Regions from separate parts of the Bradyrhizobium sp. UFLA03-84 genome, predicted to be linked through region 1. Evidence: predicted binding sites of a transcription regulator. Region 1 holds the regulator's gene; each other region holds the start of a gene.

What was found. The regulator PhoB, encoded in region 1, activates phosphate uptake and scavenging genes when phosphate is short. The targets are predictions, from matches to a motif close to TGTCATNNANCTGTCAT.
Region 2: CK489_RS25450 (DUF47 domain-containing protein) is a predicted target of PhoB. The motif match lies at 6,093-6,109, and genes of this name have one in related genera.
Region 3: CK489_RS40145 (esterase-like activity of phytase family protein) is a predicted target of PhoB. The motif match lies at 2,924-2,940, and genes of this name have one in related genera.
Region 4: phnC (phosphonate ABC transporter ATP-binding protein) is a predicted target of PhoB. The motif match lies at 4,794-4,810, and genes of this name have one in related genera.

What each region holds. Positions count from the first base shown of each region.
Region 1 is NZ_NSJY01000003.1:494,109-502,024, reverse strand. Features, by position in the region: gene CK489_RS02385 (sensor histidine kinase) at 1-315, shown strand, start outside; gene pstS (phosphate ABC transporter substrate-binding protein PstS) at 452-1,462, shown strand; gene pstC (phosphate ABC transporter permease subunit PstC) at 1,688-2,677, shown strand; gene pstA (phosphate ABC transporter permease PstA) at 2,682-3,527, shown strand; gene pstB (phosphate ABC transporter ATP-binding protein PstB) at 3,524-4,342, shown strand; gene phoU (phosphate signaling complex protein PhoU) at 4,450-5,169, shown strand; gene phoB (phosphate regulon transcriptional regulator PhoB) at 5,230-5,940, shown strand; gene CK489_RS02350 (GcrA family cell cycle regulator) at 6,127-6,639, opposite strand; gene CK489_RS02345 (aspartate aminotransferase family protein) at 7,138-7,916, shown strand, end outside.
Region 2 is NZ_NSJY01000014.1:827,079-834,994, forward strand. Features, by position in the region: gene CK489_RS25415 (ArsC family reductase) at 1-244, shown strand, start outside; gene CK489_RS25420 (hypothetical protein) at 279-896, opposite strand; gene CK489_RS25425 (ABC transporter ATP-binding protein) at 1,353-2,108, shown strand; gene CK489_RS25430 (ABC transporter ATP-binding protein) at 2,101-2,844, shown strand; gene CK489_RS25435 (ABC transporter substrate-binding protein) at 2,886-4,106, shown strand; gene CK489_RS25440 (branched-chain amino acid ABC transporter permease) at 4,171-5,034, shown strand; gene CK489_RS25445 (branched-chain amino acid ABC transporter permease) at 5,036-6,004, shown strand; gene CK489_RS25450 (DUF47 domain-containing protein) at 6,149-6,793, shown strand; gene CK489_RS25455 (inorganic phosphate transporter) at 6,808-7,812, shown strand; gene sugE (quaternary ammonium compound efflux SMR transporter SugE) at 7,872-7,916, opposite strand, start outside.
Region 3 is NZ_NSJY01000020.1:206,599-214,514, forward strand. Features, by position in the region: gene CK489_RS42545 (hemin uptake protein HemP) at 1-23, shown strand, start outside; gene CK489_RS40130 (heme/hemin ABC transporter substrate-binding protein) at 32-982, shown strand; gene CK489_RS40135 (FecCD family ABC transporter permease) at 979-2,079, shown strand; gene CK489_RS40140 (heme ABC transporter ATP-binding protein) at 2,076-2,879, shown strand; gene CK489_RS40145 (esterase-like activity of phytase family protein) at 2,988-4,340, shown strand; gene CK489_RS40150 (hypothetical protein) at 4,525-4,968, shown strand; gene CK489_RS40155 (enoyl-CoA hydratase-related protein) at 5,045-5,881, opposite strand; gene CK489_RS40160 (mucoidy inhibitor MuiA family protein) at 5,965-7,632, opposite strand; gene CK489_RS40165 (thiolase family protein) at 7,905-7,916, opposite strand, start outside.
Region 4 is NZ_NSJY01000013.1:1,041,705-1,049,620, reverse strand. Features, by position in the region: gene phnG (phosphonate C-P lyase system protein PhnG) at 1-25, opposite strand, end outside; gene phnF (phosphonate metabolism transcriptional regulator PhnF) at 130-855, shown strand; gene phnE (phosphonate ABC transporter, permease protein PhnE) at 1,037-1,885, opposite strand; gene phnE (phosphonate ABC transporter, permease protein PhnE) at 1,882-2,766, opposite strand; gene phnD (phosphonate ABC transporter substrate-binding protein) at 2,848-3,777, opposite strand; gene phnC (phosphonate ABC transporter ATP-binding protein) at 3,853-4,668, opposite strand; gene CK489_RS19045 (LbetaH domain-containing protein) at 4,879-5,544, shown strand; gene CK489_RS19040 (alpha-D-ribose 1-methylphosphonate 5-triphosphate diphosphatase) at 5,541-6,713, shown strand; gene CK489_RS19035 (DUF1045 domain-containing protein) at 6,723-7,415, shown strand; gene CK489_RS19030 (LysR substrate-binding domain-containing protein) at 7,442-7,916, opposite strand, start outside.

The DNA of each region.
Region 1 (7,916 bases):
GGCCGCGTCATAGTGTCGCTCAATCAGACCGTTCCGGGCGCATCGGGCGAGGGGAGCCCCGAAATCCGTGTCATGGTACGGGATTTCGGCCCCGGCATTGCCCCGGAGCACCTGCCGCGGCTGACCGAGCGGTTCTACCGGGTGGACGTCGGCGACAGCCGCAACCAGGGCGGAACGGGCCTCGGATTATCGCTGGTGAAACATATTCTTAACCGTCATCGCGGGCGTCTTTTGATCGAGAGCGTGCCGAACAATGGGGCGACTTTTACCGCCTGTTTTCCCCGGCCGAAGACCCCGCTTCCGACCCAAAGCTAAGCATTTTCAGCCGCTTAGCTCTGTCATCCAACTGTCATCCAACCTTCGTAAAAGCAGCACCGACCGCTCCTAGATGGACCGGCGTGAGCGCGATCGGGCGCATTCGGCGCTTCGCTCACAAGATGGAGACCACCCCATGAATTTCATTAAAGCAATCGTCGCTGCCGGCATGGTCGCCGCTTCGACGTCGGCCTTCGCTGCCGATATTACCGGCGCGGGCGCGACGTTTCCGTTCCCGATCTATTCCAAATGGGCTGACGCCTACAAGAAGGACACCGGCAACGGCCTGAACTATCAGTCGATCGGCTCTGGCGGCGGCATCAAGCAGATCCAGGCCAAGACCGTCACTTTCGGCGCGAGCGACATGCCGCTCAAGGTCGAGCAGCTCGAGAAGGACGGTCTCGTCCAGTGGCCGATGGTCATGGGTGCGATCGTTCCGGTGGTGAATATTGACGGCGTGAAGCCTGGCGAGATGGTGTTCGACGGCGAGACGCTCGCCGACATCTACCTCGGCAAGATCACCAAGTGGGACGATCCCGCGATCAAGAAGCTCAACCCGAAGGTCAACCTGCCCTCGGCCGCGATCGCCGTTGTTCGCCGCTCGGACGGTTCGGGCACCACCTTCAACTTCACCAATTACCTCTCGAAAGTCAGCGCCGACTGGAAGAGCAAGGTGGGCGAGGGCACCGCGGTCGAGTGGCCGACCGGCGTCGGCGCCAAGGGCAACGAGGGCGTGTCCGGCAACATCAGCCAGACCAAGAACGCGATCGGCTATGTCGAGTATGCCTATGCCAAGCAGAACAAGCTGACCTACGCCGGCATGGTCAACAAGGGCGGCAAAACCGTGCAGCCGACCATGGCCGCCTTCCAGGCCGCCGCGGCGAACGCCGACTGGGCCAAGGCTCCCGGCTACTACGTGATCCTGACCGACCAGCCGGGCGATGCCTCCTGGCCGATCACCGCGGCGACCTTCATCCTGATGCACAAGGACTCGACCGACAAGGCGGCCTCGCAGGAAGCGCTCAAGTTCTTCAAGTACGCCTTCGAGAAGGGTGACAAGGCGGCCGAAGAGCTCGACTACATCCCGATGCCGGACTCGGTCGTCAAGCTGATCGAGAAGACCTGGTCCTCGGACATCAAGAGCTAAGTCCGACGCTTTGAAGGCCTGTGCCGCCTCCCAGGGGCGGCACAGGTTGAGCGGTCAAGACCCGGGCTCCTTCACCGCGGCAACAAGCGCGGGTGGCCCCGGGGTTCGCGCCCCGGGAGGCGCAAGCCGGAACGACGCCCGGCCAAATGCGTCAGTGAAGATCGCTTCGGGGCGTGGCGGTTTGTGCAGGTTTCAAATAAAAAAGAGGGGATAGGCGTGGCAGACATGGCTGTTCAGAGCGATGTGATGGAAGCCGCGGGACCTTACGATCGCGCCAAGGCCCTCAGCGCCTTCAAGCTGGGTGATCTCACCTTCTATTGGATCACCCGCGTCTCCGCGATCTCGGTTCTGTTGATCCTCGGCGGCATCATCCTGTCGCTGATCGTCGGCGCCTGGCCGGCGATGAAGGAATACGGCTTCGCCTTCCTCTGGACGCAGCGCTGGGCGCCCTCCGCCGATCCGCCGGTGCTCGGCGCGCTCGGTCCGATCTACGGCACGCTGATCACCTCGATCATCGCGATGCTGATCGCCATTCCGGTCGGCATCGGCATCGCGGTGTTCCTTACCGAGCTGTGCCCGCAAGTGCTGCGCCGCCCGATCGGCATCGCCATCGAGCTGCTGGCCGGCATCCCCTCGATCATCTACGGCATGTGGGGCTTCTTCGTGCTCGGCCCGTTCCTGGCCAACACGTTCCAGCCCTTCATGATCAGGATCTTCGAGGGCGTTCCGGTGCTGGGCGCGGTGTTCGCGGGCCCGCCGTCCTATCTCAGCCTGTTCAACGCGGCCCTGATCCTCGCCATCATGGTGCTGCCCTTCATCACCGCGATCTCGGTCGACGTGTTCAAGACCGTGCCGCCCGTGCTGAAGGAGGCCGCCTACGGCATGGGCTGCACCACCTGGGAAGTCGTCCGCAGCGTGGTGATCCCCTACACCCGCGTCGGCGTGATCGGCGGCGTCATGCTGGCGCTCGGCCGCGCCCTCGGCGAGACGATGGCGGTGACCTTCATCATCGGCAACTCGTTCCGCATCTCGTCGTCGATCTTCGCGCCGGGCACCACGATCTCCGCGGCGATCGCCAGCGAATTCGCCGAGAGCGACGGTCTGCACCAGTCCGGCCTGATCCTGCTCGGCCTCCTGCTGTTCGTGCTGACCTTCTTCGTGCTCGCCGGCGCGCGGCTGATGCTGATGCGGCTTGAAAAGAAGGCGGGGAAGTAACGCCATGAACCCGATCTACAAATCCCGCCGCCGCAGCGACATCGTCATCCGCACGCTCTGCGTCGGCGCGGCGCTGTTCGGCGTCACCTGGCTGGCGCTGATCCTGATCACGCTGCTCTACAACGGCCTTGCCGGCCTCAGCGTACAGCTGTTCACCCAGAACACGCCGCCGCCGGGCTCCACCGATGGTGGCCTGCTCAACGCCATCGTCGGTTCGGTCATCATGACCGTGATCGGCGTCGGCATCGGCGCGCCGCTCGGCCTGTTCGCCGGCACCTACCTCGCCGAGTACGGCAGACACGACAGGCTCACCTCGGTGATCCGCTTCATCAACGACATTCTGCTCAGCGCGCCATCGATCATCATCGGCCTGTTCATCTATGGCGCGGTGGTGGTGCCGATGCGCGGCTTCTCGGCAATCGCCGGCGCGCTTGCGCTCGCCGTGATCGTGATCCCGGTCGTGCTGCGCACCACCGAGGACATGCTGCTGCTGGTGCCCAATCCGCTGCGCGAGGCGGCCTCTGCGCTCGGCCTGCCGCGTTCGCTGGTGATCAAGCGGATCGCTTATCGTGCGGCCAGGTCGGGTCTGATCACCGGCGTGCTGCTGGCGACCGCGCGCGTCGCCGGCGAAACCGCGCCGCTGCTGTTCACCGCGCTGTCGAACCAGTTCTTCAGCCTGGATCTGACCAAGACGATGGCCAACCTGCCGGTGACCATCAACAACTTCGTGCAGAGCCCCTACGCCTACTGGAAAGAGCTGGCGTGGAGCGGCGCACTGCTGATCACATTCACCGTGCTCGCGCTGAATATCGGCGCGCGTATCCTTGGTGCCGAAAGGGCCGCAAAATGACCGAGCTTTCCGTCTCCACGACTGCCGCGGGCCACGTTCCCCAGGTTCCGCTTCCGGAAGCGCCGCCGAAAGTCACGGTGCGCAACCTCAACTTCTATTACGGCGAGCACCACGCGCTGAAGAACATCAACCTGACGCTGGGCACCAACCGCGTCACGGCGTTCATCGGCCCGTCGGGCTGCGGCAAGTCGACCCTGCTGCGCATCTTCAACCGGATGTATGACCTTTATCCGGGACAGCGCGCCACCGGCCAGCTGATGCTGGACCAGACCAACATCCTCGATCCCAAGCTCGACCTCAATCTGCTGCGCGCGCGGGTCGGCATGGTGTTCCAGAAGCCGACGCCGTTCCCGATGACGATCTACGAGAACATCGCCTTCGGCATCCGCCTTTATGAGAAGATCTCGAAGTCCGAGATGGACGACCGGGTCGAGAAGGCGCTGCGCGGCGGTGCGCTGTGGAACGAGGTCAAGGACAAGCTGAACGCCTCCGGCCTGTCGCTCTCCGGCGGGCAGCAGCAGCGCCTGTGCATCGCGCGCACCGTCGCGGTGCGCCCCGAGGTGATCCTGTTCGACGAGCCCTGCTCGGCGCTCGACCCGATCTCGACCGCCAAGGTCGAGGAGCTGATCCAGGAGCTCTCCGAGGACTACACGATCGCGATCGTCACCCACAACATGCAGCAGGCGGCGCGCGTCTCCGACAAGACCGCCTTCATGTATCTCGGCGAGCTGATCGAGTTCGACGACACCAACAAGATCTTCACTTCGCCGAGCGATCGACGCACCCAGGACTACATCACCGGCCGGTTCGGTTGACCGGCGCATGATCCGGAAAAGTGGAGACCGGTTTTCCGATCGGATCATGCTAAAATTCAGGACACGAAATCATGATCCCCGGGATCATGATTGAGGGGAGACAAGCGATGGCTTCTGAACATACCGCCAAGGCATTTGACAGCGACCTGCAGGAGTTGACCCGCCTGGTCGCCGAGATGGGCGGCCTCGTCGAGCGGATGATTACCGAGTCGGTCGACGCGCTGATCCGCCGCGACGTCGCGCTCGGCAAGCGCGTGGTCGCCGCCGACATCGAGATCGACAATTTGCAGCGCGTCATCGAAGAGCGCGCTGTGCTGACGATCGCCCGCCGCCAGCCGATGGCGATCGACCTGCGCGAAATCGTCAGCGCGATGCGCGTCGCCACCGACCTCGAGCGGATCGGCGATCTCGCCAAGAACATGGGCAAGCGCGTCGCGGCGCTGGAAAGCGATTTTCAGCCGCTGAAGCTGATCCGCGGCCTCGAGCACATGACCGATCTCGTGCTGTCGCAGGTCAAGTCGGTGCTCGACGCCTATGCCGCGCACGATCTGCCGGCGGCGATGAATGTCTGGAAGGGTGACGAGGAGGTTGACGCGATCTGCACCTCGCTGTTCCGCGAACTGCTCACCTACATGATGGAAGATCCGCGCAACATCTCGTTCTGCATCCATCTGATGTTCTGCGCCAAGAACATCGAGCGGATCGGCGATCACGCCACCAACATCGCAGAGACGGTGTTCTACATGATCGAAGGCCAGCAGATCACCGACAAGCGCCCGAAGGGTGACATGACCAACTTTGCCACCACGGTGCCGGGTAACACATAGTCGACGGCGTTTCGGTTTGCGTCAGGGCAACGGATCACCACACAGAAAGAACTTAGACCGATGAGCGCACGCATTCTGGTAGTCGAAGACGAGGAAGCGCTGACGACGCTGTTGCGCTATAACCTCGATGCGGAAGGCTACGATGTCGAAACAGTGGGGCGCGGCGACGACGCCGACACCCGCCTGAAGGAGCGCGTTCCTGACCTCGTGGTGCTCGATTGGATGCTGCCGGGCCTGTCCGGCATCGAGCTGTGCCGTCGCTTGCGGGCGCGGCCCGAGACCAAGCAGCTTCCGATCATCATGCTGACCGCACGCGGCGAGGAGAGCGAGCGCGTGCGCGGGCTGGCCACCGGCGCCGACGACTACATCGTCAAGCCGTTCTCGGTACCGGAACTGCTGGCCCGTGTGAAGGGCCTGCTGCGCCGCGCGAGCCCGGAACGGCTTGCGACCGTGCTGACCTATGGTGACATCGAGCTCGACCGCGAGAAGCGCCGTGTGGCGCGCTCGGGTCGTCCGATCGATCTCGGCCCGACCGAATATCGCCTGCTTGAGTTCTTCCTCGAGCATCCGGGCCGCGTGTTCAGCCGCGAGCAGCTGCTCGACAGCGTCTGGGGCCGCGACATCTACATCGACGAGCGCACCGTCGACGTGCACATCGGCCGCCTGCGCAAGCTGCTCAATCCGGGCCGTGAGCAGGACCCGATCCGCACCGTGCGCGGCGCCGGCTATGCGCTCGACGACCGCTTCGCAAAGGCCGAGCCGCAGCCGTAACGGCCGCGGGGCAATCTCAAGCCACAACACGCGTCGTCCCGGCCTAGTGCGCAATTGCGCACTAGGCCGGGACGACGCCGGTGATGTAGACCTCGCCTTGTTGGCTCCATGAAGAGCTACTCGGCACAAAAAAATCCCCGCTTGCGCGGGGATTTGTTTTGCAGTCCAGGCTGGTTTCCCGAGTGCTTACTTGATCTGCGGCTTCGCCGACGGCCGGCGGCGATCGGCGGCGGGCTGGTAGGCGACGCGCGAGTGATGGGCGCAATAGGGCAGGCCGGCGAGCGCCTTGCCGCCGCAGAAGAAGAATTCCGGGCTCGAGGGATCGCCGACCGGCCAGTGGCAGGTGGCCTCGTTGAGCTCGAGCAGCGACAGCCGCTGGCTCATCGGCACCACGTTGTCGTAGGAGATCGGATCGGGCTCCATCTCGACCTCGAAGGCGTGCGCCAGCGCCGTGTTGCCGCGCGAGACCGGGCGCGCCACCCGCATCATGTGCTGGGCGGGGCGCGCCTTGCGCTGCCGCGGCGCCGCCGTCGAAGGTGCCTTGGCGCGGCCGGAGAGGCCGAGCCGATGCACTTTGCCGATCACGGCGTTTCGCGTCACATTGCCAAGTTCCGCTGCGATCTGGCTGGCCGAAAGGCCAGACTCCCAGAGCTTCTTCAGCTGCTCGACGCGATCGTCGGACCAGGTCAATACCGTCATCGCATTCTTCCTTTCGCATGGCGCCGGCCAGTCATTGGAGCGGCGCTGCGAGCCAAATCTGGACAAATATCCCTGCGGCCAGAATCCCTTAGCCCTCGCCGGGCACGGTGTTGCGCCCGAACGTTTACGCGAGACACAAAGGCTACTTAGAGGGTCCAGTACTGCCGCACGAGATGTCGTACCCGACAGGCCAAACGCTACAATATGGCGTGACTCTGGCGCAAGAGTCCGCGGCCGCGCGTCCACATGTTCCCACACAGTTAAGCATTGTAATGAGGCTTTTCCACCGCACCGGAATGCTCCGGATTGCGCTCGCTGCGCATTGCAGAAAGGCCACCAAAAGGGCGGCTCCTGGCGATTGACACGGTCCCCCCGCAGCATAGAATGTTGGCCACGTGCCGCCCGCAAAGGCGGCCGTTTTGTTTTCCGAAGCTGGCCGTTGCTGCGCTGGCGTCAAGGCGCGCGGCAATTGTCGGCCTCAAACCGGCAGTGAACGCCATGACCAACGCCTCGTCGCATCTGCTCCCCGTCTTCGCCAGGGTCGATCTCGGCTTCGAGCGCGGTGAGGGCGCCTGGCTGATCGCAACCAACGGCGACCGCTATCTCGATTTCACCTCGGGGGTTGCGGTGAACGCGCTCGGGCACGCGCATCCGCATCTGGTCAAGGCGCTGCAGGAACAGGCGACCAAACTCTGGCACATGTCGAACCTGTTCAAGAGCCCGGACGGCGAGGTGCTCGCCGCGCGGCTGTGCGAGCAGAGCTTTGCCGACTTCGTGTTCTTCTGCAATTCCGGCGCCGAGGCGATGGAGGGCGTGATCAAGCTGGTCCGCCACTATCACTTCTCCAAGGGACATCCCGAGCGCTACCGCATCATCACCTTCGAAGGCGCCTTCCATGGCCGTACGCTCGGCACGCTGGCTGCGACCGGCTCGGCGAAATATCTCGAGGGCTTCGGCCCGCCGATGGACGGCTTCGACCAGGTGCCGCATGGCGACATCGAGGCGGTGAAGAAGGCGATCGGCCCGCACACCGCCGGCATCCTGATCGAGCCGGTGCAGGGCGAGGGCGGCGTGCGCGGCGCGCCGCAGGCGTTCTTCAAGGCATTGCGCGCCCTGTGCGACGAGCATGGCCTGCTGCTGGCATTCGACGAGGTGCAGACCGGCATGGGCCGCACCGGCGAGCTGTTCGCCTACAAGCGCACCGGTGTGACGCCCGACGTGATGTCGCTGGCGAAGGCGCTCGGCGGCGGCTTCCCGATCGGCGCGGTGCTGGCGAC
Region 2 (7,916 bases), on a different contig from region 1:
GCTCAAGCAGTGGAGCGAGGAGGTCGGCTGGGAGACGCTGCTCAACCGCGCCGGCACCACCTTCAAGAAGCTGCCTGACGCCGACAAGGAAGGCCTGAACGAGCGCAAGGCGCTGGCGCTGATGGCCGAGCAGCCCTCGATGATCAAGCGTCCGGTGCTCGACCTCGGACCGAAGCGCGTCGTCGGCTTCAAGCCGGACATCTATGCCAAGGAAGTACCGGCGAAGGCGCGCAAGAAAGGCTGACGCATTCTGCGCGACACGATGCCGGTTCGTGGAGCTAGATCAACTCGACCGTATCCTGGCTCGCCGTATGATCCGCCGGCACGAACCTGCGGTCGATCACCGCGCGCACCGTGACGACCGGGAGAGACTTCGCCTTCACGCCCATCAGATTGTGCAGCCGGAAGCCGCCCTCGATACTGATCGCCTTGTAGGAGCCGATGATGTGCTCGACGCGCTCGCCGCGTCCGAACGGCAGCAGCAATCGCTCATAGGACACGTCCTTGCCATCGGCGTCGGTGACTTCCGCGACGGTGTAGGTCGGACGCTTGCGCGCGAGGCAGGCGCGATACGACAGGATCACGCCGGCATAGCGCTCCGGGCCGATCGCGTCGTCGAGATAACGGTCGGTGCGCTGCTGCGGCTCGACGTGCTCGTTGCCGTAGGCCGTGGTCAGCCGCGCGCCTTCTTGCGTGATCAGGAAGCGCGCGTCGTCACCGCTGCCGACCACGTCGAAGCCCATCATGTCGGCGCGCTCGTCGGCGCTGCCTTCGGTGTGGAAGTCGCATAGCAGAGGAAGGGCGTCCGGCGTGCGCACCGCGCGCAGCCAGGCGTTCAACTGCACCCGTTGCGTGATCGATTTGACCACCGATGGATCGGCACTCTGGAATGGCATCGGCTAGCCGAAGCGTGGGGTGGTTGGGCCGCGGGCATAAAGCCGCAGCCGCGTGTTCAGGACATCGCGCTGTCGGATCGACTTGATGACCGGGGAATTGGCGTTCTCGAAATGCAAGGCTCTAGCCGTTCATAATCCAATGGCGGAAGCTTCGGCGAGAGGCGGAAATATTCTATGAAAAGGAAAGTCCGGAGCAAAACAGCCTTAATGGCGACTTTCCGAGGCGCAAAGCCCGTTCAAATACCATTCGACTAAGGATCAACCGGAACTGGTGGTATCGATACTGCACTGCACAGCTTTCCACCTTGCGTAACCGCCGCATATGACGGCATATTCCGGCCCGGAGGCGACAGGCCCCCGGACGGTTTCCAAGACGTACGGACAACCTGTCGGACATGAAAAAAGCTGGCCACGCGGGCGACGGGCTTCGCGGCGATGGCGTATGGGGGAATCTATTTGGCCGATGAGTTCATTCTCGAAACCAGCGGATTGACCAAGGAATTCGCGGGTTTCTTCGCCGTTCGCGACGTTGCGCTCAAGGTGCGTCGCGGCAGTATCCATGCGTTGATCGGGCCCAACGGCGCCGGCAAGACCACCTGTTTCAATCTGCTCACCAAATTCCTGAAGCCGACCGGCGGGCAGATTCGCTACAAGGGCCAGGACATCACCGCGATGCCGCCGGCCGACGTGGCGCGGCTCGGGCTGGTCCGCTCGTTCCAGATTTCGGCGGTATTTCCGCATCTGACCGCGCTCGAAAACGTGCGCGTCGCGCTGCAGCGCCAGCACGGGTCGTCATTCGATTTCTGGCGCTCGAAGAGCGTGCTCGATCGCTTCAATCCGCGCGCCCATGAGCTCCTGAACGACGTCGGGTTGAGCGAGTTCGCCAACACGCCGGCGGTCGAGATGCCGTACGGCCGCAAGCGCGCACTTGAAATTGCAACGACGCTCGCGCTCGACCCCGAGATGATGCTGCTCGACGAGCCGATGGCCGGCATGGGCCATGAGGACATCGACAAGATCGCGGCGCTGATCAAGCGGATCTCGGCCAAATACACCATCCTGATGGTCGAACATAACCTCTCGGTGGTGGCCAACCTCTCCGACATCATCACCGTGCTGACGCGCGGGCAGGTGCTGGCGGAGGGCAATTACGCCGACCTCTCCAAGGACGAGCGCGTGAAGGAAGCCTATCTGGGAGCGGGTCATGGCTGAGGCAAAACTGGCGGAGAGGCCCGCGGCTGCGGCCGGCGCCGAGGTGCTGACGATTCAGGACCTGCAGGCCTGGTACGGTGAATCGCACATCCTTCACGGCATCAATTTCAACGTCAGGGCAGGCGAGGTGGTGACGCTGCTCGGCCGCAACGGCGCCGGCAAGACCACCACGTTGAAGTCGATCATGGGCGTCATCAACAAGCGCACCGGCTCGATCCGCTTCGACAACAAGGAGATCATCCGCGCCACCTCGGACAAGATCGCGCGGCTCGGCATCGCCTTCTGCCCCGAGGAGCGCGGCATCTTCTCGAGCCTCGACGTGCGCGAGAACCTGATGCTGCCGCCGGTGGTGCGTCCGGGCGGCCTGCCGCTCGACCAGATCTTCACGCTGTTTCCGAACCTGAAGGAGCGTCTCACCAGCCAGGGCACCAAGCTGTCGGGCGGCGAGCAGCAGATGCTAGCGATCGCGCGCATCCTGCGCACCGGCGCGCGCTTCCTGATGCTGGACGAGCCGACCGAAGGCCTGGCGCCGGTCATCATTCAGCAGATCGGGCACACCATTGCGCGCCTGAAGTCGCAGGGCTTCACCATCCTGCTGGTCGAGCAGAATTTCCGTTTCGCCTCGACCGTTGCCGACCGCTACTACATCGTCGAGCACGGCAAGGTGATCGACGGCTTCGCCAATTCCGAGCTGTCCGCCAACATGGACAAGCTGCATACCTATCTCGGCGTCTGAACTCGCCCGAGCCAGAAAATTTAAGAACTGAGGAAATACCCATGAAGAACACGATTTCTGCGCTTCTGCTCGGCACCGCGATGGCGCTCAGCGCTGTCGGCGTTGCCTCCGCCGACGACAAGGTCGTCAAGATCGGCGTGTTGTCGGATCAGTCCGGCCTCTATGCGGACCTCGCCGGCCCCGGCTCGACGCTTGCGGCCCAGATGGCGATCGAGGATTCCGGCCTCAAGGCCAAGGGCTGGACCATCGATTTGATCTCGGGCGATCACCAGAACAAGCCCGACATCGGTACCACCATCGCGCGCCAGTGGTTCGACGTCGACAAGGTCGACACCATCGTCGACGTGCCGAATTCCGGCGTCGCGCTCGCGGTCAACAACGTCGTCAAGGAAAAGAACGGCGTCTACATCAATTCGGGCGCCGCGACCTCGGATCTCACCAACGCGCAGTGCACGCCGAACACGGTGCACTGGACCTACGACACCTACATGCTGGCGCACGCCACCGGCCAGGCGCTGGTGAAGGCGGGTGGGGACACCTGGTTCTTCCTGACCGCGGACTACGCGTTCGGCGCGGCGCTGGAGCGCGATACCACCGCGGTCATCACCGCCAATGGCGGCAAGGTGGTCGGCGGCGTCAAGCATCCGCTCAACACCGCTGACTTCTCCTCCTTCCTGCTGCAGGCGCAGGCCTCCAAGGCCAAGATCATCGGTCTGGCCAATGCCGGCGGCGACACCACCAACTCGATCAAGCAGGCTGCCGAGTTCGGCATCGTCAAGGGCGGCCAGAAGCTCGCCGCGCTGCTGCTGTTCCTTACCGACGTCAAGGCGATTGGCCTCGAGACCGCGCAGGGCCTCAACTTCACCGAGACGTTCTACTGGGACCTCAACGACAACACCCGGGCGTTCTCGAAGCGCTTCGCGGAGAAGATGAAGAACGGCGCGCCCCCGACCATGGTGCAGGCCGGCGTCTATGCGGGCCTGTTGCATTACTTCAAGGCGCTGGAAGCGCTCGGCGGCAATCCGCACGACGGCGCCAAGGTGGTCGCGAAGATGAAGACGATCCCGACCGACGATCCCCTGTTCGGCAAGGGCGAGGTCGAGGCCAACGGCCGCGTCACCCACGACGCCTATCTGTTCGAAGTCAAGAAGCCCTCGGAGTCCAAGGGCCCGTGGGACTTCTACAAGCTGGTCGGCACCGTGCCGGGCAACCAGGCCTTCACGCCGCTCGACAAGAGCACCTGTGCGCTTCTGAAGAAGTGACGATCACGCCCGCCGGCCATGGGCGTGGCCGGCGGGCTTCATCTATCCAGCGAAAGCTCATTCGATGCAGGCTCTCTACGCACAGCTTCTGGTGGGACTGATCAACGGCTCGTTCTACGCGCTGCTCAGTCTGGGGCTCGCCGTCATCTTCGGCATGCTCAACATCATCAATTTCGCGCACGGCGCGCTCTACATGATGGGCGCCTTCGTGGCGTACTTCCTGCTCAATCTGGGCGGCATCAATTACTGGTGGGCGCTGATCATCGCACCAGTCATCGTCGGCATCTTCGGCATGATCCTCGAACGGACCATGCTGCAATGGCTCGCCGGGCTCGACCATCTCTACGGACTGCTGCTGACGTTCGGCATCGCGCTGATCGTGCAGGGCGTGTTCCAGAACTATTTCGGCTCCTCGGGCCTGCCTTACTCGATCCCCGATCAGCTCAAGGGCGGCGTCAACCTCGGCTTCATGTTCCTGCCGATCTATCGCGGCTGGGTCGTCATCTTCTCGCTGGTGGTGTGCCTTGCCACCTGGTTCCTGATCGAGAAGACGCAGCTCGGCGCCTACCTGCGCGCCGCCACCGAGAATCCGACGCTGGTGCGCGCCTTCGGCATCAACGTGCCGCGCATGATCACGCTGACCTACGGGCTCGGCGTCGGCCTTGCCGCGCTCGCCGGCGTCTTGTCGGCGCCGATCAACCAGGTCCGCCCGCTGATGGGCGCCGACCTCATCATCGTGGTGTTCGCGGTGGTCGTGATCGGCGGCATGGGCTCGATCATGGGCTCGATCATCACCGGCTTCGCGCTCGGCGTGATCGAGGGACTGACCAAGTTTTTTTATCCCGAAGCCTCCAACACCGTGGTGTTTGTCCTGATGGTGGTGGTGTTGCTGGTGAAGCCAACGGGACTGACGGGACGGGCGGCCTGATATGTCAGCATTGACCGACGATACACTTCCGGTGACGCCGCGCGCGATGCGCGACGAGATGATCGTATTCGCCGTGATGGCCGCACTGCTGGCGGTGGTGCCGTTCACGGGGATCTATCCGTTCTTCGTGATGCAGGCGCTGTGCTTTGCGCTGCTCGCCTGCGCCTTCAACCTGCTGATCGGCTATGGCGGCCTGCTGTCGTTCGGCCATGCCATGTTCCTCGGCACCGCCGGCTACGTCTCGGCGCATGCGCTGAAGGTCTGGGGGCTGCCGCCGGAGCTCGGCATCGTGGTCGGCACGGCTGCTGCGGCCTTGCTCGGACTCGTCACCGGCTACATCTCGATCAAGCGCCAGGGCATCTACTTCTCGATGATCACGCTGGCGCTGTCGCAGCTGCTTTACTTCCTCTATCTGCAGGCGCCGTTCACCCACGGTGAGGACGGCATCCAGGGCATCCCGCAGGGCCATCTGCTCGGGATATTCGATCTGTCGAAGCCGATCGTGCTGTACTACGTCGTGCTGGTCGGCTTCCTGGCGGGCTTCCTGCTGATCTACCGGACCATCAACTCGCCGTTCGGCGAGGTGTTGAAGTCGATCCGCGAGAACGAACCGCGCGCGATTTCGCTCGGCTACAAGACCGACCAGTACAAGCTGCTTGCCTTCATCCTGTCGGGCACGCTGGCGGGCTTCGCCGGCTCGCTGAAGGTGTTCGTGGCGCAGAACGCCTCGCTGACCGACGTGCACTGGTCGATGTCCGGTGAAATCGTGCTGATGACGCTGGTCGGCGGCCTCGGCACCATCTTCGGTCCGGTGGTCGGCGCCTTCGTGATCATCGCCATGCAGCAATATCTTGCCGGTTTCGGCCAGTGGGTGACGGTGATCCAGGGCGTGATCTTCGTCTCCTGCGTGCTGCTGTTCCGGCGCGGCCTTGTCGGCGAGCTGGCCCACCTGTTGCGGCGGTCGCTGTAGGGCAGGCCGGGCGAATTTCGGCCGATATAGCGGTGGACGACCGACCGTTCGGGCGGTCGTGTCCGGTATTTTCCCCGCCGGATGCTCTATGACAGTTCTGTGACAGTCGTTAAAAGGGCTGTCCCGGAACGATGGAACTGAGACATGCTGCGCTGGTTTCGCGCCTTTCTGCCCAAGGAAGAGCGCTTTTTCGACCTGTTCGCCCGCCACGCCCAGACCTCGGTGCAGTGCTCGTTGGCGCTGCAGGACATGCTGAAGGGCGGGGATGAGACCCCGGTCTTCTGCCAGCGGGTCAATCAGTTCGAGAACGACGCCGACAGTGTCACCCGCGAGGTGCTGACTGCGGTTCGCCGTACCTTCATCACCCCGTTCGACCGCGGCGACATCAAGAACCTGATCACGTCGATGGATGACGCGGTCGACCAGATGCAGGCGACCGCAAAGGCGGTCATGCTGTTCGAGGTGCGCGAGTTCGAGCCGCCGATGCGCGAGATCGGCACGCTTATCGTGGAATGCGCCAATCTGGTCGTCCGCGCGCTGCCCTTGTTGCAGGGCATCGGCCAGAACGTCTCGATGCTGACCCAGATCACCGAGGAACTGACCAAGCTCGAGGGCCGGGTCGACGATCTCCATGACATCGGGCTCAAGGAATTGTTCCTGAAGCACCGCGATGCCAACACGATGGACTTCATCGTCGGTGCTGAGATCTACGATCACCTCGAGAAGGTGGCCGACCGTTTCGACGACGTCGCCAACGAGATCAATTCGATCGTGATCGAACAGGTTTAGGGCAGGGCCATCTCGTGGACGCCACGCTGGGTCTTCCGGTCCTGACCATCCTGATCGCGGTCGCGCTGCTGTTCGACTTCCTGAACGGCCTGCACGATGCCGCCAACTCGATCGCGACCATCGTCTCGACCCGGGTGCTGCGGCCGCAATACGCGGTGTTCTGGGCGGCCTTTTTCAACTTCGTCGCGTTCGCGGTGTTCGGCCTGCACGTCGCCAACACGATCGGCACCGGGATCATCGACCCGGCGGTGGTGGACGCGACGGTGATCTTCGCCGCGCTGGTCGGCGCGATCGTCTGGAACGTGATCACCTGGGCGCTGGGCATTCCGTCGTCGAGCTCGCACGCGCTGATCGGCGGCCTGGTCGGTGCCGGCATGGCCAAGGCAGGCCTTTCGGCCGCGGTGTGGAGCGGGCTCACCAAGACCTTGCTCGCGATCGTGCTATCGCCGCTGGTCGGCTTTCTGCTGGCGCTGGTGCTGGTTGCGATCGTGTCCTGGCTGTCGGTGCGCTCGACGCCGTTCGCGGTCGATCGCGCCTTCCGGATCCTGCAATTCGCCTCGGCCTCGCTCTATTCGCTCGGCCATGGCGGCAATGACGCGCAGAAGACCATGGGCATCATCGCCGTGCTGCTGTACTCGCAGGGCCATCTCGGCGACACCTTCGAGATTCCGTTCTGGGTCGTGCTGGCCTGCCAGAGCGCGATGGCGCTGGGCACCCTGATGGGCGGCTGGCGGATCGTCCGCACCATGGGGCTGCGGATCACCAAGCTGACGCCGATGCAGGGGTTCTGCGCCGAGACCGGCGGCGCCGCGACGCTGTTCATCGCGACCTATCTCGGGGTTCCGGTGTCGACCACCCACACCATCACCGGCGCCATCGTCGGCGTCGGCGCCGCACGGCGGCTCTCCGCCGTGCGCTGGAACGTGGCGAGTTCGATCGTCTACGCCTGGGTGATCACGATCCCGGCGTCGGCGGCGGTCGCCGCCGCAACCTATTGGATCGTGCAGATATTGAAGTAGCGTTTTCGAGCGAAGTGAAAGCCGGTTCGCGTCAAAGGAAACGCGTCCAAAATGCGTGATTAACCGACCAGCTTCAGCCCGACGATGCCGGACACGATCAGCCC
Region 3 (7,916 bases), on a different contig from region 1:
ACAAGTTGATCCTTACCAAGTGACCGCCCCGATGACAATTTGCCGCACGCTCGCCTTGCTCGCATTCTCCTGTCTGCTGCCGATCAGCGCAGCAACCGCCGAAGGCATTACCGTGCTTGACGCGCGCGGCCGCGACGTTGCGATCGACGATCCCACACGGATCGTCTCGATCGGCGGCGCGATCACCGAGATCCTCTATGCGCTCGGCTTCGAGGAGCGCATCGCCGGCGTCGATGCGACCAGCCTCTATCCGCCAGCGGCGCTGCGCCAAAAGCCCGACGTCGGCTATATGCGCCAACTGTCGCCCGAGGGCGTGCTCGGCCTGCATCCGTCGCTGGTGCTCGCGGTGCAGGGCTCGGGGCCGAAGGAAACCATAGACGTGCTGGAGGCGGCGAAAGTGCCGCTGGTGCTGGTGCCGGAGACATTCTCGGAGGCCGGGCTGGTCGAGAAGATCAGGCTTGTCGGCCATGCCATGGGCGCCGATCCGCGCGCCGCGTGCCTGTCCGCCGCGGTGGAAAGCGATCTCGCACAACTGCGGGCGATGCGCGCCAAAGTGGCAAAGCCGGTGCGCGTGATGTTCGTGATGTCGCTCCTGAACGGCCGGGCACTGGCCGCCGGCCACAAGACCGCTGCGGACGAGATCATCCAGCTCGCCGGCGGCGTCAACGCCATCGACGGCTACGACGGCTACAAGCCGGTCAATGACGAGGCCATCGTGGCGGCGAAGCCCGATGTCGTGCTGTCGATCGATCGCGGCAAGGACTCGCTGACGTCGGACGCGGTGTTCGCGCATCCGGGCTTTGCGCTGACGCCGGTCGCGGCCAACAAGGCCTTCATTTCGATGGAAGGGCTTTATCTGCTCGGCTTCGGACCGCGTACTGCGGCTGCGGCGCGCGACCTCTCGGTCAAGCTCTACCCGGCGCTGGCACCGCAAGCCGAAGCCTTCAAGCCGGCGGCGCTGAGCGCGAACTGCCGGCAATGAGCGCGCTGGCCGAGCGCAGCGCGCGTGCCAAGCAACGCCGCGCCGGCATGTCGCCGCGGCCGGCGGCCACGCTCACTTTGCTTTGCTTGTTTGCGGCACTTGCAGGGACCGCACTGATCGCCCTGACGGTCGGGGCCGCCGGCATCCCGCTCGCGCGGCTTCCGGCCGCGCTCGGGCTATGGGGCGATGCCGTGACCAGCCCGCTACTGGCGCGCGACCAGCTCGTGGTGTGGTCGATCCGCATCCCGCGGATCGCGGCGGCCGCGATGGTCGGCGCACTCCTTGCGGTATCAGGCACGATCATGCAGGGCCTGTTCCGCAACCCCCTCGCCGACCCCGCGCTGGTCGGCGTCTCCTCCGGCGGTGCGTTTGCCGCAGCGGCGGCGATCGTGTTCACCGAGAGCCATCTCGGCGAGAGCCTGCGCTTCCTGCAACACCAGTTGCTGCCGGTCGCGGCCTTTGCCGGTTCGCTGGTCACGACCATCGTGCTTTATGGCATCGCCAGCCGCGGCGGCCGGACGTCGATCGCGATCTTCCTGCTGGCCGGGCTTGCGATTGCCGCGATCGCCAATGCCGGCATCGGGCTGCTGGTGTTCGTCGCCGACGACCGCCAGCTCCGCGACATCACCTTCTGGATGCTGGGTTCGCTCAGCGGCGCGACCTGGAGCAAGCTCACGGCGCTGGCCCCAGTGCTGGCCGCGGCCCTGATCGCCTGCGTCCCGATCGCCCGTGGGCTCGACGTGCTGGTGCTCGGCGAGGCCGAGGCGTTCCATAGCGGCGTCGACGTCGAACGGCTGAAGCGGATGTCGATCGTGCTGGTGTCGGCGATGACCGGCGTCGCGGTCTCGGTGTGCGGCGTGGTCGGTTTCGTCGGGATCGTGGTGCCGCATCTGTTGCGGCTGGTGATCGGTCCTGCGCATCGCCTGCTGCTGCCGGCGTCGGCGTTGCTCGGCGCCATCCTGCTGGTTGGTGCCGACACCGTGGCGCGCACCATCGTGGCGCCGGCGGAAATGCCGATCGGCATCCTGACCGCGGCAATCGGCGCGCCGTTCTTCCTCGCGATGCTGCTGCGCCAGCGCACCCTGGTATCGCTATGAGCGCGCTGCTCGAAGCGCAGGCGTTATCGATGACGGTCAGCGGCGCCACGCTGGTCGATGCGGTCTCGTTGCAGATTGGCGCCGGCGAAATGGTCGCGATCGTCGGCCCCAACGGCGCCGGTAAATCGACCCTGCTGCGCATGCTGTCGGGCGACCTGCGTCCGTCCCGCGGCACCCTAAGGCTCAGGCAGCGCGACCTCAATACCTACCGTCCGCGCGAGTTGGCGCAGCACCGCGCGATGCTGTCACAGCACGTCAATGTCAGCTTCCCGTTCACGGTCGAGGAGATCGTCAGCATGGGCGCCGGCGAGAGCCCGCGCACCGCGGCGCGTGGCCTGGTCAGGGCGGCGCTGGACGAGGTCGGGCTGGCGCCCTTCCGTTCCAGGCAGCTGCCGACGCTGTCCGGCGGCGAGCAGCAGCGCGCGCATTTCGCTCGCGTGCTGGTCCAGCTCGCCTGCGGCGAGGCGCTGCACGGGCCGGGACTCCTGCTGCTGGACGAGCCGACGTCGAGCCTCGATCTGCGGCACCAGATCGACCTCGTCGAGACCGCGCGCCGGCGCGCCAAGCGCGGCACCGCCGTGATCGCGATCCTGCACGACCTGAATCTCGCGATGCGGTTCGCCGACCGCATCCTGCTGCTGCATCGCGGCCGGCTTGCCGTCGACGGCGACCGCGCTGCCGCGATGCGGGCCGAGACGCTGCGCAAAATCTTCGAAATCGACGCTGCGATTGAATACACCGGAGACGGCGTACCATTCCTGCTGCCGCAGACGATGCGCCCCGCGGGCCAAGCGACGTAACGCCGCAAGCCTTATCCTTTCGTAACATCGGCGATTCACAAAACTGTCAGCCGGCTGTAACAGGCACCTCGGACAACACCGCATCGTTTATCCCTTGGGAGATCAACCATGCGCCTGTCCCTGCTCTGCTCCGTCGCCTCGATCCTGCTCGCCACACCGGCGTTCGCGCAGAGCGAGGGCGAATTCCCGGCGACGCTGGCGGGACACGCCGTGATGCCGGCGGAGAGCTTCATCGATGCTCCCGCGGACGCCCCCAACGATCTCAAGACCTCCGGCAAGTACACCACCGGCAAGCGCGTCGATGCGATCGGCACCGTGATGGGAAAATCCTACGAGCGGCCGACCGGCGTGTCGCTGCCGTTCAAGGGCCAGCCGCTGCAAGGCCATTCCGGCATCAAGGCGATGCCCGACGGCTCGTTCTGGGTGATCACCGACAACGGCATGGGCTCGCGCTACAACTCGACGGACTCGATGCTGTATCTGAACCGCTACAAGATGGATTGGGCGGGCGGCAAGATCGAGCGCCAGGAGACCGTATTCCTGCACGATCCCGACAAGAAGGTGCCGTTCCGCATCGTGCATGAGGACACCGCCAAGCGTTACCTCACCGGCGCCGACTTCGACACCGAGGGCTTCCAGATCATCAACGACACGTTCTGGATCGGCGACGAGTTCGGGCCCTACATCCTCAAGGCCGACAAGACCGGCAAGATCCTCGCCGTGTTCGAGACGGTCGCCGACGGCAAGCCGGTGCGCTCGCCGGATCACTGGGCGGTGCAGTCGCCCGGCGCGCCCGGCGTCACCTACACCAACGTCAATCTGCGCCGCTCCAAGGGCTATGAAGGCTTCGCCTCCTCCAAGGACGGCAAATTCCTCTACGGCCTGCTCGAAGGACCGCTGTGGGACGCCGAAAAGAAGGACTGGGAGAAGGTCGACGGCAAGGAAGCCTCACGCATCCTCGAGTTCGACGTCGCGGCGGAAAAGTTCACCGGACGCTACTGGCAGTATGTGTTCGAACAGAATGGCAATGCGATCGGCGACTTCAACATGATCGACCCGACCCAGGGCCTCGTGATCGAGCGAGACAATGGCGAAGGCACTGCCGACAAGGCCTGCCCGCAAGGCCAGCGCGGCGAGAACTGCTTCCCCGATCTCGCCAAGTTCAAGCGCGTCTACAAGATCGAACTCTCCGACGCCAATGTCGGCAAGCCGGTCCGCAAGATCGCCTATATCGACCTGATGAAGATCCGCGATCCGAACAAGAAGGCCCGCAAGCCGCTCAACGACGGCGTCTACACCTTCCCGTTCTTCACCATCGAGAATGTCGACCGGGTCGACGACACCCACATCATCGTCGGCAACGACAACAACCTGCCGTTCTCGTCGAGCCGCGACCCCAACAAGGCGGATGACGACGAGTTCGTGCTGCTCGAAGTCGGCGACTTCCTGAAGGCGAAGTGAGGCGCCTCTCACCACACTCAACACTGTCATGCCCCGCTCAAGGCGGGGTATGACAGTGAGTATGCGGCGATCTTGGTGGTCGTCGAGACAACCCTATTCCAATGGTTGTCCTGCAATAGCCCCTCTACCGACGCGCTAGATGATGATAGCCTCGGCTGATACTTGAGTCGCTTTGGGGCAAATCATGCAAGAGAAATCCAGCCTGACCACCATCGAGGCGCTGATAGCCGCGGGCTTCGTTGTGTACCTGACCTGGGATCAAAGCTGGGGCCTTCCGCCGGCATGCATCGCCCTGATACTCGGCGTGATCGTGTACTTTTCCTATCTATACCTGATGCGCCGACTGGTGAGGCTTCATCAAAACAGCTACGGGGCGGTGGCCACGATATTGGCCCTTGCGTGGGCCGTATTGGCTTACTTCGCAACGGGCGCGCTGCAGGCGGGCTTCGCCAGCCAGATACCCGACACACTGCTCATGCATCTATGGCCGTGGATCGCGGCGATCGCCGCTTTCATTGGCGCGCTCGCCAGCAAGGTCCGCTTCATGGACGATGTTCGCGAATATGTCCTCGGCCGTCGTGCGCACTGGGACAACCAGCAATGGCTGGAGGAGAACGCCGGCTTCTAACGCGTTTTCAGCGAAGTGAACACCCAGTTCGCGTGAAGAAAACACGTCAATAAAGCGAGCGTTCACGCGGCAAGCGTCACTCCTTCCTGGTCCGGTAATCCCCGAACGTGGTGTCGCGCTGGTCGAGCTGGGCCTTCACGCTGCGGCCGTCGCGGCGGAAGCCCGCCATGTAGGCCTTGCTCGCCTCGGTGGTGAAGGCCAGCGCCTGAATCTCGGTGCCGGCGCGCATGGCGGCGCGGGCGCCCATGATCTCCATCGCACGATGCACGCTGCGCTTGTTGAGCTGCTGCAGCTCGATCGGCACCTTCGCCGCGCGCTCAGCGAAATCGAGCGTCTTGCTCTCCAATTCGGCGAGCGGAAAGGAGCGGGTCGCATAGCCCCATTCGGCGGCCTCACGGCCGGACATCGCATCGCCCGTCAGCATCAATTCCATGGCGCGGCGCATGCCGACCAGCCAGGGGTGGTACTGCATGTCGGGCGGGCTCATCAGCCGCACCGGCGGGTAACCGATCTGGGCATCGTCCGCGACATAGACCACGTCGCAGGCGGTCGCGAGCTCGGTGCCGCCGGCGAGGCAATAGCCGTGCACCTGCGCGATCACGGGCTTGGCGAGATCCCAGATCGAGAACCAGCCTTCGATGACATGGCGTGACCATTGGCCGGGGCCGGACGCCGAATGATAGGGCTGGTCGACGCGGTTATCGGCGGACAGATCGTAGCCCGCCGAGAAGCAGGGCCCAGCACCACGCAGGATCGAGATCGAAACATCGGGATCGCGGTCGGCCTGCTCCAGCACCTCGAAAATCTCGCCGCGCAGACGGTTGTTGAGCGCGTTGCGCTTCTCGGGGCGGTTCAACGTGATGCGGCGGACGCGCGGACGCGGATCATCGACGACGATGTGCTGGTAGCTCATGGATCCTCCCGATCTCGGACATTTTTGCCCTTGGCAAAGTGATGCCCGAGATCGGGAGTGAAGTCATCGGCTGCTGGTGCAGATCAGCCCGCCGGCACCATCACGACGCCCTTGTCCTTCGGCCAGCGCATCCGCCAGGCGAAATTGACGTCACGGACTTCACCGGCCTTGGCCTCGAACGCCCATTCCAGCACGCCGCGCCTGTCACGCAGGTTGGTGGTGGTCGCTGGCGTCGACGACGGCAGCATCTCGACGACGATGTCGTCGTTCTCGCTGACCGGGAGCTGATCCTGGATCGCGACCTTGACCGGGAAGTCGTGACCGTTGCGCACCGTGGTCTTGAACGCACGCTCGTCGGTCTTCGACGTCGTAACGATGAGACCCGCGGAGCCCTCGTTGCGCTTCACCACGGTACGCTCGATCTTGACCTTGTCGTCGGCGCCGAAGCCGAGCCGCACGGTCTCGTCCTTGGCGGCGGTGACCATCCGGCTGCGGCCGACGAAGATGCCGTCGCGGTAGATCGAGACCTGCCCCGGCAACAGCGGCGCGTCGTCGGCCTGCACAAAGCTCGCTTCGAGGAACGCGGTCGGATCGAGCACCGGGACGGCGCGAACCGCCAGATCGGGGGTGATCGTTGCCGTCGCGATGCGCAGGCTCTTGGCGCCCTCATTGGCGGCGATGCTGACGCGGCCGGGGATCTTGAAGGAGGCCTGGAAGGCGCTGACCTCGGCAGCGGCCTCCTGCTCCTCGGCCTTCTTGAACAGATGCTGCTCCATCGAAGGTGCAGCCGGTGTGGGCATTAGCGCCGAGGGCTGCTGCACGCTATCAAACGCTCGGCCGGCCGCCAGTGGCCGCGGCGGCTGCGGATATCGGACGATCAGCGAATTGAGATCGGGCGCGTTGCCGCCGCGCGCGACGCGCACGGTGGAGACCGCGAGCGCAACGTTCGACCAATCCTCGCCGGTCGACTGGGTGATCTCGGCACGGCGCACCAGTTCGATCGCCGGCTTGCGATCCTTTGCGCCGGTGTCGAGACGGGCGTCGTAGATCGGCAGCCAGCGCGCATTGCGCACCGCATAGGTCACCCGCAATGTCGCGCGGGTCGCGGCGGCGGAGGCAAGCTCGATCCGCACCTCGAGCTTGCTCGGCGGCTTGGCGGCACGATCGGCTTCAAGACGCGCGATCTCGCGATCAATGTCGCGCTGCTTGCGCGTGGCGTCGCGGATCGCATTGTCGGCGGTCGCGACTTCGTCCCCGACCGCCGAGAACGCGGCACGCCACTCGCTCACCGGACGCGCCTCGCCCTTCTCGCCGATGCCGACCGGCGAGGCCTCGGCAAAATGTTCGGCGAATTTACGCCGCGCCTCGGCCGCGATGATGATCCCCTGCAGATCCTCGCGCTGGTCCTTCAGCGCCTCGACCCGCTTGTCGATGTCGGGCAGGTTGGCCGGCGGCACGGGGCGCGGCGGCCGCGCGTCGATGGCTCCGATCGTCAGCCGCTCGCCCGCCTCGCCTTCGACCCGCAGCGAGGTCGGATCGAGGCCCATCGGGAAATCCTTCGCGACGAGCGTGTTGTCGCCGGCGGGCAGATCCAGCGTGATGACGCGGGTGACGCTCGCGCCATCGGGATAGACGGTCACGGCGTCGACCTGCGATGCCGCATCGAGATTGGCCGCATGCAGCGGTCCGGCAACCAGCGCTCCCGCCAGCACCAGGCTGGAGGTCACAAGACAATTCGCAATCCTTCGCATCACATCCCTCCGGGAAACATCGCATCGCGCGCGAGACCAACGGCATGCCGGCTCGAGGCGCGCCGTTTCTGGTGGTGAGACGCAGCGAGGAAGCGACTGGTTCGATTGAGGTTTCCCTGCGGCACGACGATGGCGCCGTCGCGGCTGCCGGATGGCGCGGCGATGTCGGATAGTCTCCTTTGCCGGTCAATGCACGGAAGGCGACACAAAAAAAGCACGGCGCCCTGGGGCGCCGTGCAGCAAATCTTGAACGATCGGCCGGGGCCGCAGGCTCAGCTGTAGAT
Region 4 (7,916 bases), on a different contig from region 1:
GTCCGGTCGAACTGGTCGAACTCATGTGCAACCTTGCGTGCGTCAAGTTGTCTATGATAATAGACAACTTGATAGCCGAGCGCCATGACTGTTTCGTGACAAGCCGAAGATTTCTGGTATCACCGCGCGATGAGCATGCAGGAAAGTTCCGGCGTCGCCTTGTGGCGGCAAGTTGCCGACGGCATCGAGCGCGGCATCGCTGACGGCCGCTTTGCCGCCGGCGAAAAGCTGCCGGGCGAGATGGAGATCGCGGAGACGTACCGGGTCAACCGCCACACGGTGCGGCGCGCGCTCGCCGCACTGGCCGAGCGCGGCCTGGTGCGCGCCGAGCGCGGCAGCGGCACCTATGTCGAAGCTCAGCGCCTGGCCTATCCCTTGCGCTCACGCACGCGATTTTCCGAAATCGTCGGCGCCGGCGGTCACGAGCCGCGCGGCCAGCTGATCGATGCCGGCGAGGATATTGCCAACCGCGAGATCGCGCGCGAGCTCGGCCTGAAGATCGGCGCCCCGCTGATCCGGATCGAAGCGGTGCGGCTCGCCGACCGGACGCCGATCTGCGTTTCCACCACCTGGCTGTCGGCCGAGCGGTTTCCCGATGCCGGCAGCGTGTTCGCCAACGTCCACTCGATGACCAAGCTGCTCGCGCATTACGGCGTGAAGGATTACCACCGCGCGTCGACCCGGATCACCGCGGCCATTGTCGATGCGACCGACGCCGCGCGGCTTGATTTGCCGCTGGGACGGCCGGTGCTGGTGGTCGACGCGACCGACGTCGATATGCTGGACCAGCCGCTGGTGACCAAGCGCTCGCGCTTCGCCGCCGAGCGCATGGAGTTCCTGGTCGAGAACGGCTGACGGCATACGCGCTCGCTCCGCACGATTTCGGAATACTGGAAATCTATCCCTGAGTTGCCCGACGCGTCAAGTTGCCTTGTCGAATGCCGGCGACCGCCGGCTCCTTTGCATGGGGTTGTTTTCGTTATTTTGGCTGCGCGCAATGGCGGCAGCCGCACGCCGGGAGAGGCGAAAGGAGAAGCTATGCTACCGCCCGCTGGCCGATGATGGCAAAGCGCAGCTTGCTGGAGATGAAGTCGATCGCGGCGACCGCGATCAGGATCATCAGGATCAGGAACGACACCTTCTGCCATTCCAGCACGCGGATCTGCTCGGCGAGCTGCAAGCCGATGCCGCCGGCGCCGACGATGCCGATGATGGTGGCCGAACGGGTGTTCGATTCGATGAAGTAGAGCACCTGGCCTGCGATGACCGGCAGCACCTGCGGCAGCAGTCCGAACCGGATCTCATGCAGCGCATTGCCGCCAGAGGCACGGATACCCTCGACCTGCTTGCGGTCCGCCGCCTCGATTGCCTCCGAGAACAGCTTTCCGAACGCGCCGAAGTCGGAGACCATGATCGCCAGCACGCCGGCGAACGGGCCGAGGCCGACGACGTTGATCCAGACCAGCGCCCAGATCAGCGTATCGACGCCGCGGATCGAGTCCAGGAAACGGCGCACCGGAAAGCGGATCAGGTTGGACGGGATGATGTTGCGCGCCGCCAGCAGGCTGACCGGCAGCGCGAACAGCGCTGCGAGCGTGGTGCCGAGCAGCGCGATCGACAGCGTCTCGCCGAGCGCCTGCATGTAGAGCGGGAACGATGAGCCGGGGTTCGGCGGGATCATCATCATGGTGATCCAGCCGAGCTGGCTCATCCCGGTGATCAGCTTGGTCGGCGAGAAGTCGAGATCGACCAGGCCGTAGACGAAGATCGCGAGCGCTGCGGCGATCATGGCCGGCATTGCCAGCCGCGCCGACGCCGGACGTTCGAACACGCCGGGGTATTTTCCGCGCAACTCAGCGGTGTCCGGTTTCGGCATCTGGCTCATCGGCGGGTCTCCTTGCCGAACAGCCGGCCGCGCAGCCAGCCGGTCGAGATGTCGATGATGAAGACGGTGACGATGATGGTGACGAGGATGGCGCTGACGTCGGAATAGTAGAACTTGCGGATCGCGACCACGAGCTCCTGCCCGATGCCGCCGGCGCCGACGAAGCCCATCACCGACGCTTCGCGGACGTTGATCTCGAAGCGCAGCAGCGCGTAGCTGGCGTAGCCCGCCGAGACCTGCGGCAGGATGGCAAAGCGCATGCAGGACAGCCAGCTGGCGCCGGTGGAGCGGATGCCCTCGACCGGCTTCATGTCGGCATTCTCGACGATCTCGGCAAACAGCTTTCCGAGCGCGCCGGTGGTGTGGATCGCGATCGCCAGCACGCCGGCCATCGGCCCGAGGCCGAACGCGATCACGAAGATCAGCGCGAACACGATGCCGGGCACTGTGCGGGCGAATTCTAGCAGCCGGCGGATGATGAAGCGCACCCACGGTCCCGGCGAGGTGTTCTGGGCGGCAAAGAAATTCAGCATAAAGGCGAACACCGCACCGGTCAGGGTGCCGACGTAACTGATCAGCAGCGTCTCGCCGAGCAGGCGCAGCCACTTCTTCAGCCCCCAGAACCATTCCAGCGGGTCGGTCCAGACCCGCGCACCGGAGTCCAGCGTCAGGATGCGGTCGAAATAGCTGAGGAAGTTGCCGAAATAGGTGAAGAACGTGTGCAGGTTCACTTCGGCGCCGAGCGCGGCGATGAACAGTGCCGCGCAGAACACCGCGGTCGCCACCGTCGCCTTCAGCCGCTTGCGCGCAACCGCCTTGCGATAGGCATCGTTCAGCGTCGCCAGTTGCTGCGCTGGAAGGATGGATATGGCGGTCGCCATCGATGCGGGCCAGTCTGCTCGAGGGAGGAACGAAAAGGGCCGGGTTGTCGAAACCCGGCCCAAGTCAGCGACGATGTGTGATCAGGAGCCCTTCTTGCGCAGGGCGTCGACGAACTTGATCAGCTCGATGGTCTTGTCGTAGTCGGCGTTGGTGACCGTCTGCCACGGCAGGTTCTTGCCGTCGGACAGCTTCTTGAAGGCTTCCGGATCCTTCTTCGGCATGTCGAGGAAGGCCTGCTTGATCTTCGCCTTCATGTCGTCGGGAAGGCTCTCGAGGTAAGCGTAGGGCGAGTTGATGATCAGGTCGGACTTCACGATGATGCGGAAGTCTTCCTTCTTCAGTGGCGTGCCGTCGCTCGACTTCACCATGTTCTTGGCGAGCATGCGGGTCAGGTTGGAATCGTCGTCGGCATTCCACCAGTTGGCGGCAACGTCGACGGTGCCCTGCGCCAGCGCCAGCACCGCGTTCTCGTGGCTGCCGGTGAACACCACCTTGGAGAAATAGGTCTCCGGATCGATGCCCATCGCGTTCAGCTTGAAACGCGGCATGTTGTTGCCCGAGGTCGAGTTCGGATCGACCAGGCCGAGGTTCTTGCCCTTGAGGTCCTCGACCTTCTGGTACGGGCTCTTGGCGAGCACGTAAAACACCGAATAGTAGCCCTTCGAACCATCGGCATTGACGTCGATCACGAACGCATCGGTCTTGACGCCGGTGAGACGGGCGCGGGCAAACGACGCCGGGCCGTAATAGCCGATGTGGATGTTGCCGGCGCGCTGGCCCTCGATGACGGCCGCGTAGTCGTTGGCGACGCGCAGGTTCACCTTGATGCCGAGTTCCTTGGTCAGATACTCGGTGAGCGGACCGTAGCGCTCGGTGACGCCGGAGCCGTTTTCGGCCGGGATCACGGCAAAGGTGATCTCCGGATATTTGGCCTTCCAGTCCTCGGCCGAAGCCGAGCCGGCGAATGCCAGTGCGGCTGCGCCGGCCAGAATGATGCGACGAGTGATCATGTTACCCCTCCTTGGTAGTTACGCCTGTTGGCCGGGCCAAATGCCCGGTCGTCCAGATTTTCGGTGATGCGACGCTCAGGCCGCGGCTGCGGTGCCGAGCGCCGGAGCAGTTGCGCCGTCGGGCGCCGGCAGCGGTGCTGCGCCGATGACGTCATTGGCCTCGAGGTCATAGAGCTCGCGGGCGATATGGTCGGTGAGCGCCGCCGGCGCTCCGTCGAACACCACGCGGCCGGCCGCCATGCCGACCAGGCGGTCGCAGTAAGTGCGCGCGAGGTCGAGCGAGTGCAGATTGCAGAGCACGGTGATGCCGAAATGCTTGTTGATGCGCAGCAGCGCATCCATCACGATCTTGGTGTTGCGCGGATCGAGCGAGGCGATCGGCTCGTCGGCGAGAATGATGTCGGGCTCCTGCACCAGCGCGCGGGCGATCGCGACGCGCTGCTGCTGACCGCCCGAGAGCTGGTCGGCGCGCTGCGCCGCAAGCTGGGCGATATCGAACTGCTCGAGCGCAGACAGCGCCAGCGCCCTGTCCTGCTCCGGCCAGACCTGCGCCAGCGAGCGCCATGACGGGATCTGGGCGAGCCGGCCCATCAGCACATTGGTCAGCACGTCGAGACGGCCGACCAGATTGAACTGCTGGAAGATCATCGCCGAGCGAGCCCGCCACTGCCGCAGCGCCTTGCCGCGCAGCGCGGTGACATCGGTGCCTTCGAACAGGATACGGCCGGAGGTCGGATCGGCGAGACGGTTGATCATCCGCAGCAGCGTCGACTTGCCGGCACCGGAGCGGCCGATCACGCCGACAAAGCTGCCCGGTGCGATCGAAAAGGACGCATTGTCGACTGCGGCTTTTGCGCCGAAACGGCACGTCAACCCTTCCACCACCAGCATGTAATGCTCCAACCGCGTCGCGTTGGGCCATCGCTATCCCCGGCGTTTTACAGTTATGTGACGGCTGCGCCGCGGTGCGGCGATCGTACACACCCTCGCGCGTCGCTCCCTTGCCGTCATCGCAACGTCATGATGTTGTCATCAAGCATCCCGATGACGAGCGCGCATCCCACGGAAGCCCAAGATTCTTCGAGATTTGCGGAGGCCCTGATGGCCGGAAAAACACTCTCGGTTGTGCCGACTGTCGACCCGACTGCGTCGGTGCGCGAGAGCAAGCTCGGCAAATACACCGAGGTCGGCGCGCGCACGATCCTGCTTGAAGTCAGCATGGATGACTATTCCTACGTCGTGAACGACAGCCAGATAACCTACACCTCGATCGGCAAGTTCTGCTCGATCGCGGCGATGACGCGGATCAATCCCGGCAACCACCCGATGCATCGCGCGACTCAGGCACATTTCACCTACCGCGCCAGCGCTTATTTTCCCGGAGAGAGCGACGACACCGACTTCTTCGACTGGCGACGTGCGCATCACGTGCATATCGGCCATGACGTGTGGATCGGTCACGGCGCGATTTTACTGCCGGGACGGAACGTCGGAACCGGCGCGGTCGTCGCCGCCGGCGCCATCGTGACCAAGGATGTCCCTGCCTATACCATCGTTGCCGGTAATCCGGCGCGTCCGGTGAAGCGGCGCTTCTCCGAGGCAACAGCGGATCGCCTCACTGCGCTCGCGTGGTGGGATTGGGATCACGAAACACTTCGTCGTGTCCTGCCCGACTTTCGCGGACTGGCGGTCGAGGAATTCCTCGACAAGTATGAGGCCGAGGCCGTATCCCAATCACAGGACAAGCAACGGAGCGCCGCATCGTGACGGACATTTTCATCGAGGGCGGACGCACGCTGGTTGACGGTGCCCTGGTCGAGACCTCGCTGCGGACCTCGGGCCGCGACATCGGCGCGCTCGACGCCGAGCAAGGCCGCGCCGCGCTCCACATCGATGCCAGCGGCCTGCTAGTGCTGCCCGGCATCATCGATCTGCACGGCGATGCGTTCGAGCGGCAGATGATGCCGCGGCCAAGCGTCGACTTCCCGACCGACGTGGCGTTGGTCGACAGCGACCGGCAGGCGATCGCCAACGGCATCACCACCGTCTTCCATGGCGCGACGTGGTCGTGGGAGCCCGGCCTGCGCAGCGCGGAAAATGCGCGCAAGCTGCTCGATGCGATCGAAGCGCTGCGGCCGCAGCTTGCCGCCGACACGCGCTTCCATCTGCGCCACGAGACCCACAATCTCGAAGCCGAAGCCGAGATCATTCAATGGCTCACCGAAGGCCGCATCGACCTGTTCGCCTTCAACGACCACAGCAATGTCAAGCCGAAGAAGCGCAACCAGCTGGCTGAGCGCACCGGGCTCTCGCTCGAGGCCGTCAACGACATGCTCGACCGGATCGTGTCGCGCCGTCCCGACGTGCCCGCCTCGATCGCGCGGCTCGCGGCGGCCGCACGCGCGGCTGATATCCGGATGCTCTCGCATGACGACAACAGCCCGGCGATGCGCCAGGAGTTTCGCGCGCTGGGCGCCACGATCGCCGAATTCCCCGTCAACGAGGAGACCGCGCGCGACGCCGCCGCGGCCGGCGACTTCATCGTGTTCGGCGCACCCAACGTGGTGCGCGGCGGCAGCCACACCGGCTGGACCAAGGCATCCGACATGATCGCGCAGGGCCTCTGCTCGGTGCTGGCCTCGGACTACTATTATCCGGCGCAGCTGCTCGCAGCGTTCCGGCTCGCCGCCGACGGCATCCTGCCACTGACCAAGGCCTGGGACCTGATCTCCTCGGCGCCGGCGCGCGCGGCGGGACTCGCCGATCGCGGCGTGCTCGCCGCCGGCCGCCGCGCCGACATCATCGTCGTCGACGACAAGGTGCCGCTGCGCCCGCGTATCGTCGCGGTGATCGCGGCGGGACACCTGGTGCATCTGGCGGATGCGAGCTGCCTCGTTCATTCGCTCGCGCCGCGCAAGACGGTTGCGGCGGCGTAGCTCAGCCCCATGGCCAACACTCCGCGCTACGCGATCTATTATGCGCCGTCACCCGACAGCGCCCTGCACCGCTTCGGCTCAACGCTGCTCGGCTACGACGCCGTTGACGGCCGCGACCTGCCGTTTCCCGGCGGCGTTGCACCCGACTGGCGCGAGGTCACCGAGGACCCGCGCAAATACGGCTTCCACGCCACGCTGAAGGCGCCAACCGCGCTCGCCGATGGCAGGACTGAGGCCGAACTGCTCGATGCCTGCGTCGCCTTCGCCGGCCAGGCCCGGCGGATTCCCGTGATCGAACCGGTGGTCGACGCCATCAGCGGCTTCATTGCCGTGATCCCGGCGAGCCGCTCCGACGATCTGCAGCAGCTTGCCGCCGACTGCGTCACGGAATTCGACACCTTCCGTGCGCCGCTGACGCCGGAAGATCGCGCGCGGCGCAAACCCGAACGTCTCACCGAGCGGCAGCGCGATTATCTCGACCGCTGGGGCTATCCCTACGTCATGGAGGAATTCCGCTTCCACATGACGCTGACGGGACGGCTGAGCGACGAGCGGCGCGGCCCGATCGTGGCACGGTTGCGCGAGCGATTCGCGGCGATCGAGCTCGCGACGCTCGCAATCGATCGCATCGCGCTATTCAAGCAGACGGACAGCGCATCACGCTTCCGCATCATCGGAAGCTGGCCACTGCGGGCGAACTAGTCCGGCTTGGCGATCTCGGCGAGCAGCTACTTCTTGAAGGTCTGCAGCGCGCGATTGCGCTGCGCGCCCGGCGGATGAACCAGCCAGTAGCTGCCGGTGACGTGGCCGACCGGCAGGAGCCGGCGGATCGTGCCGCGCCGTTCGCTTTCGGCGATGAAGGGCTCGAGCGCGAGCGCAACGCCCGCACCGCGTTCGGCGGCCTGCAGCGCGGCGACAAAGCTGTCGACCGAGATCGCGCGCGCCGCGGCCGGCGCCGGCTCGCCGGCATGCTTGAACCACAGCGGCCAGGCTGCCGGAAATGTCGTGACGTGGATCAGCACGGCGCGACCGAGGTCGGCGGCGGTGCGCAGCTTCAACCGCCGCGCCAGCGCCGGTGCGCCGACCGGAACAGTCCTCACCTCCATCAGGCGATGTGCGACGACGCCTTCGGGCTTGTCGGGCCCGAAGCTGATGCCCGCGTCGAACGTCTCGGTGTCGAAATCGACATTGCGGTTCGAGGTC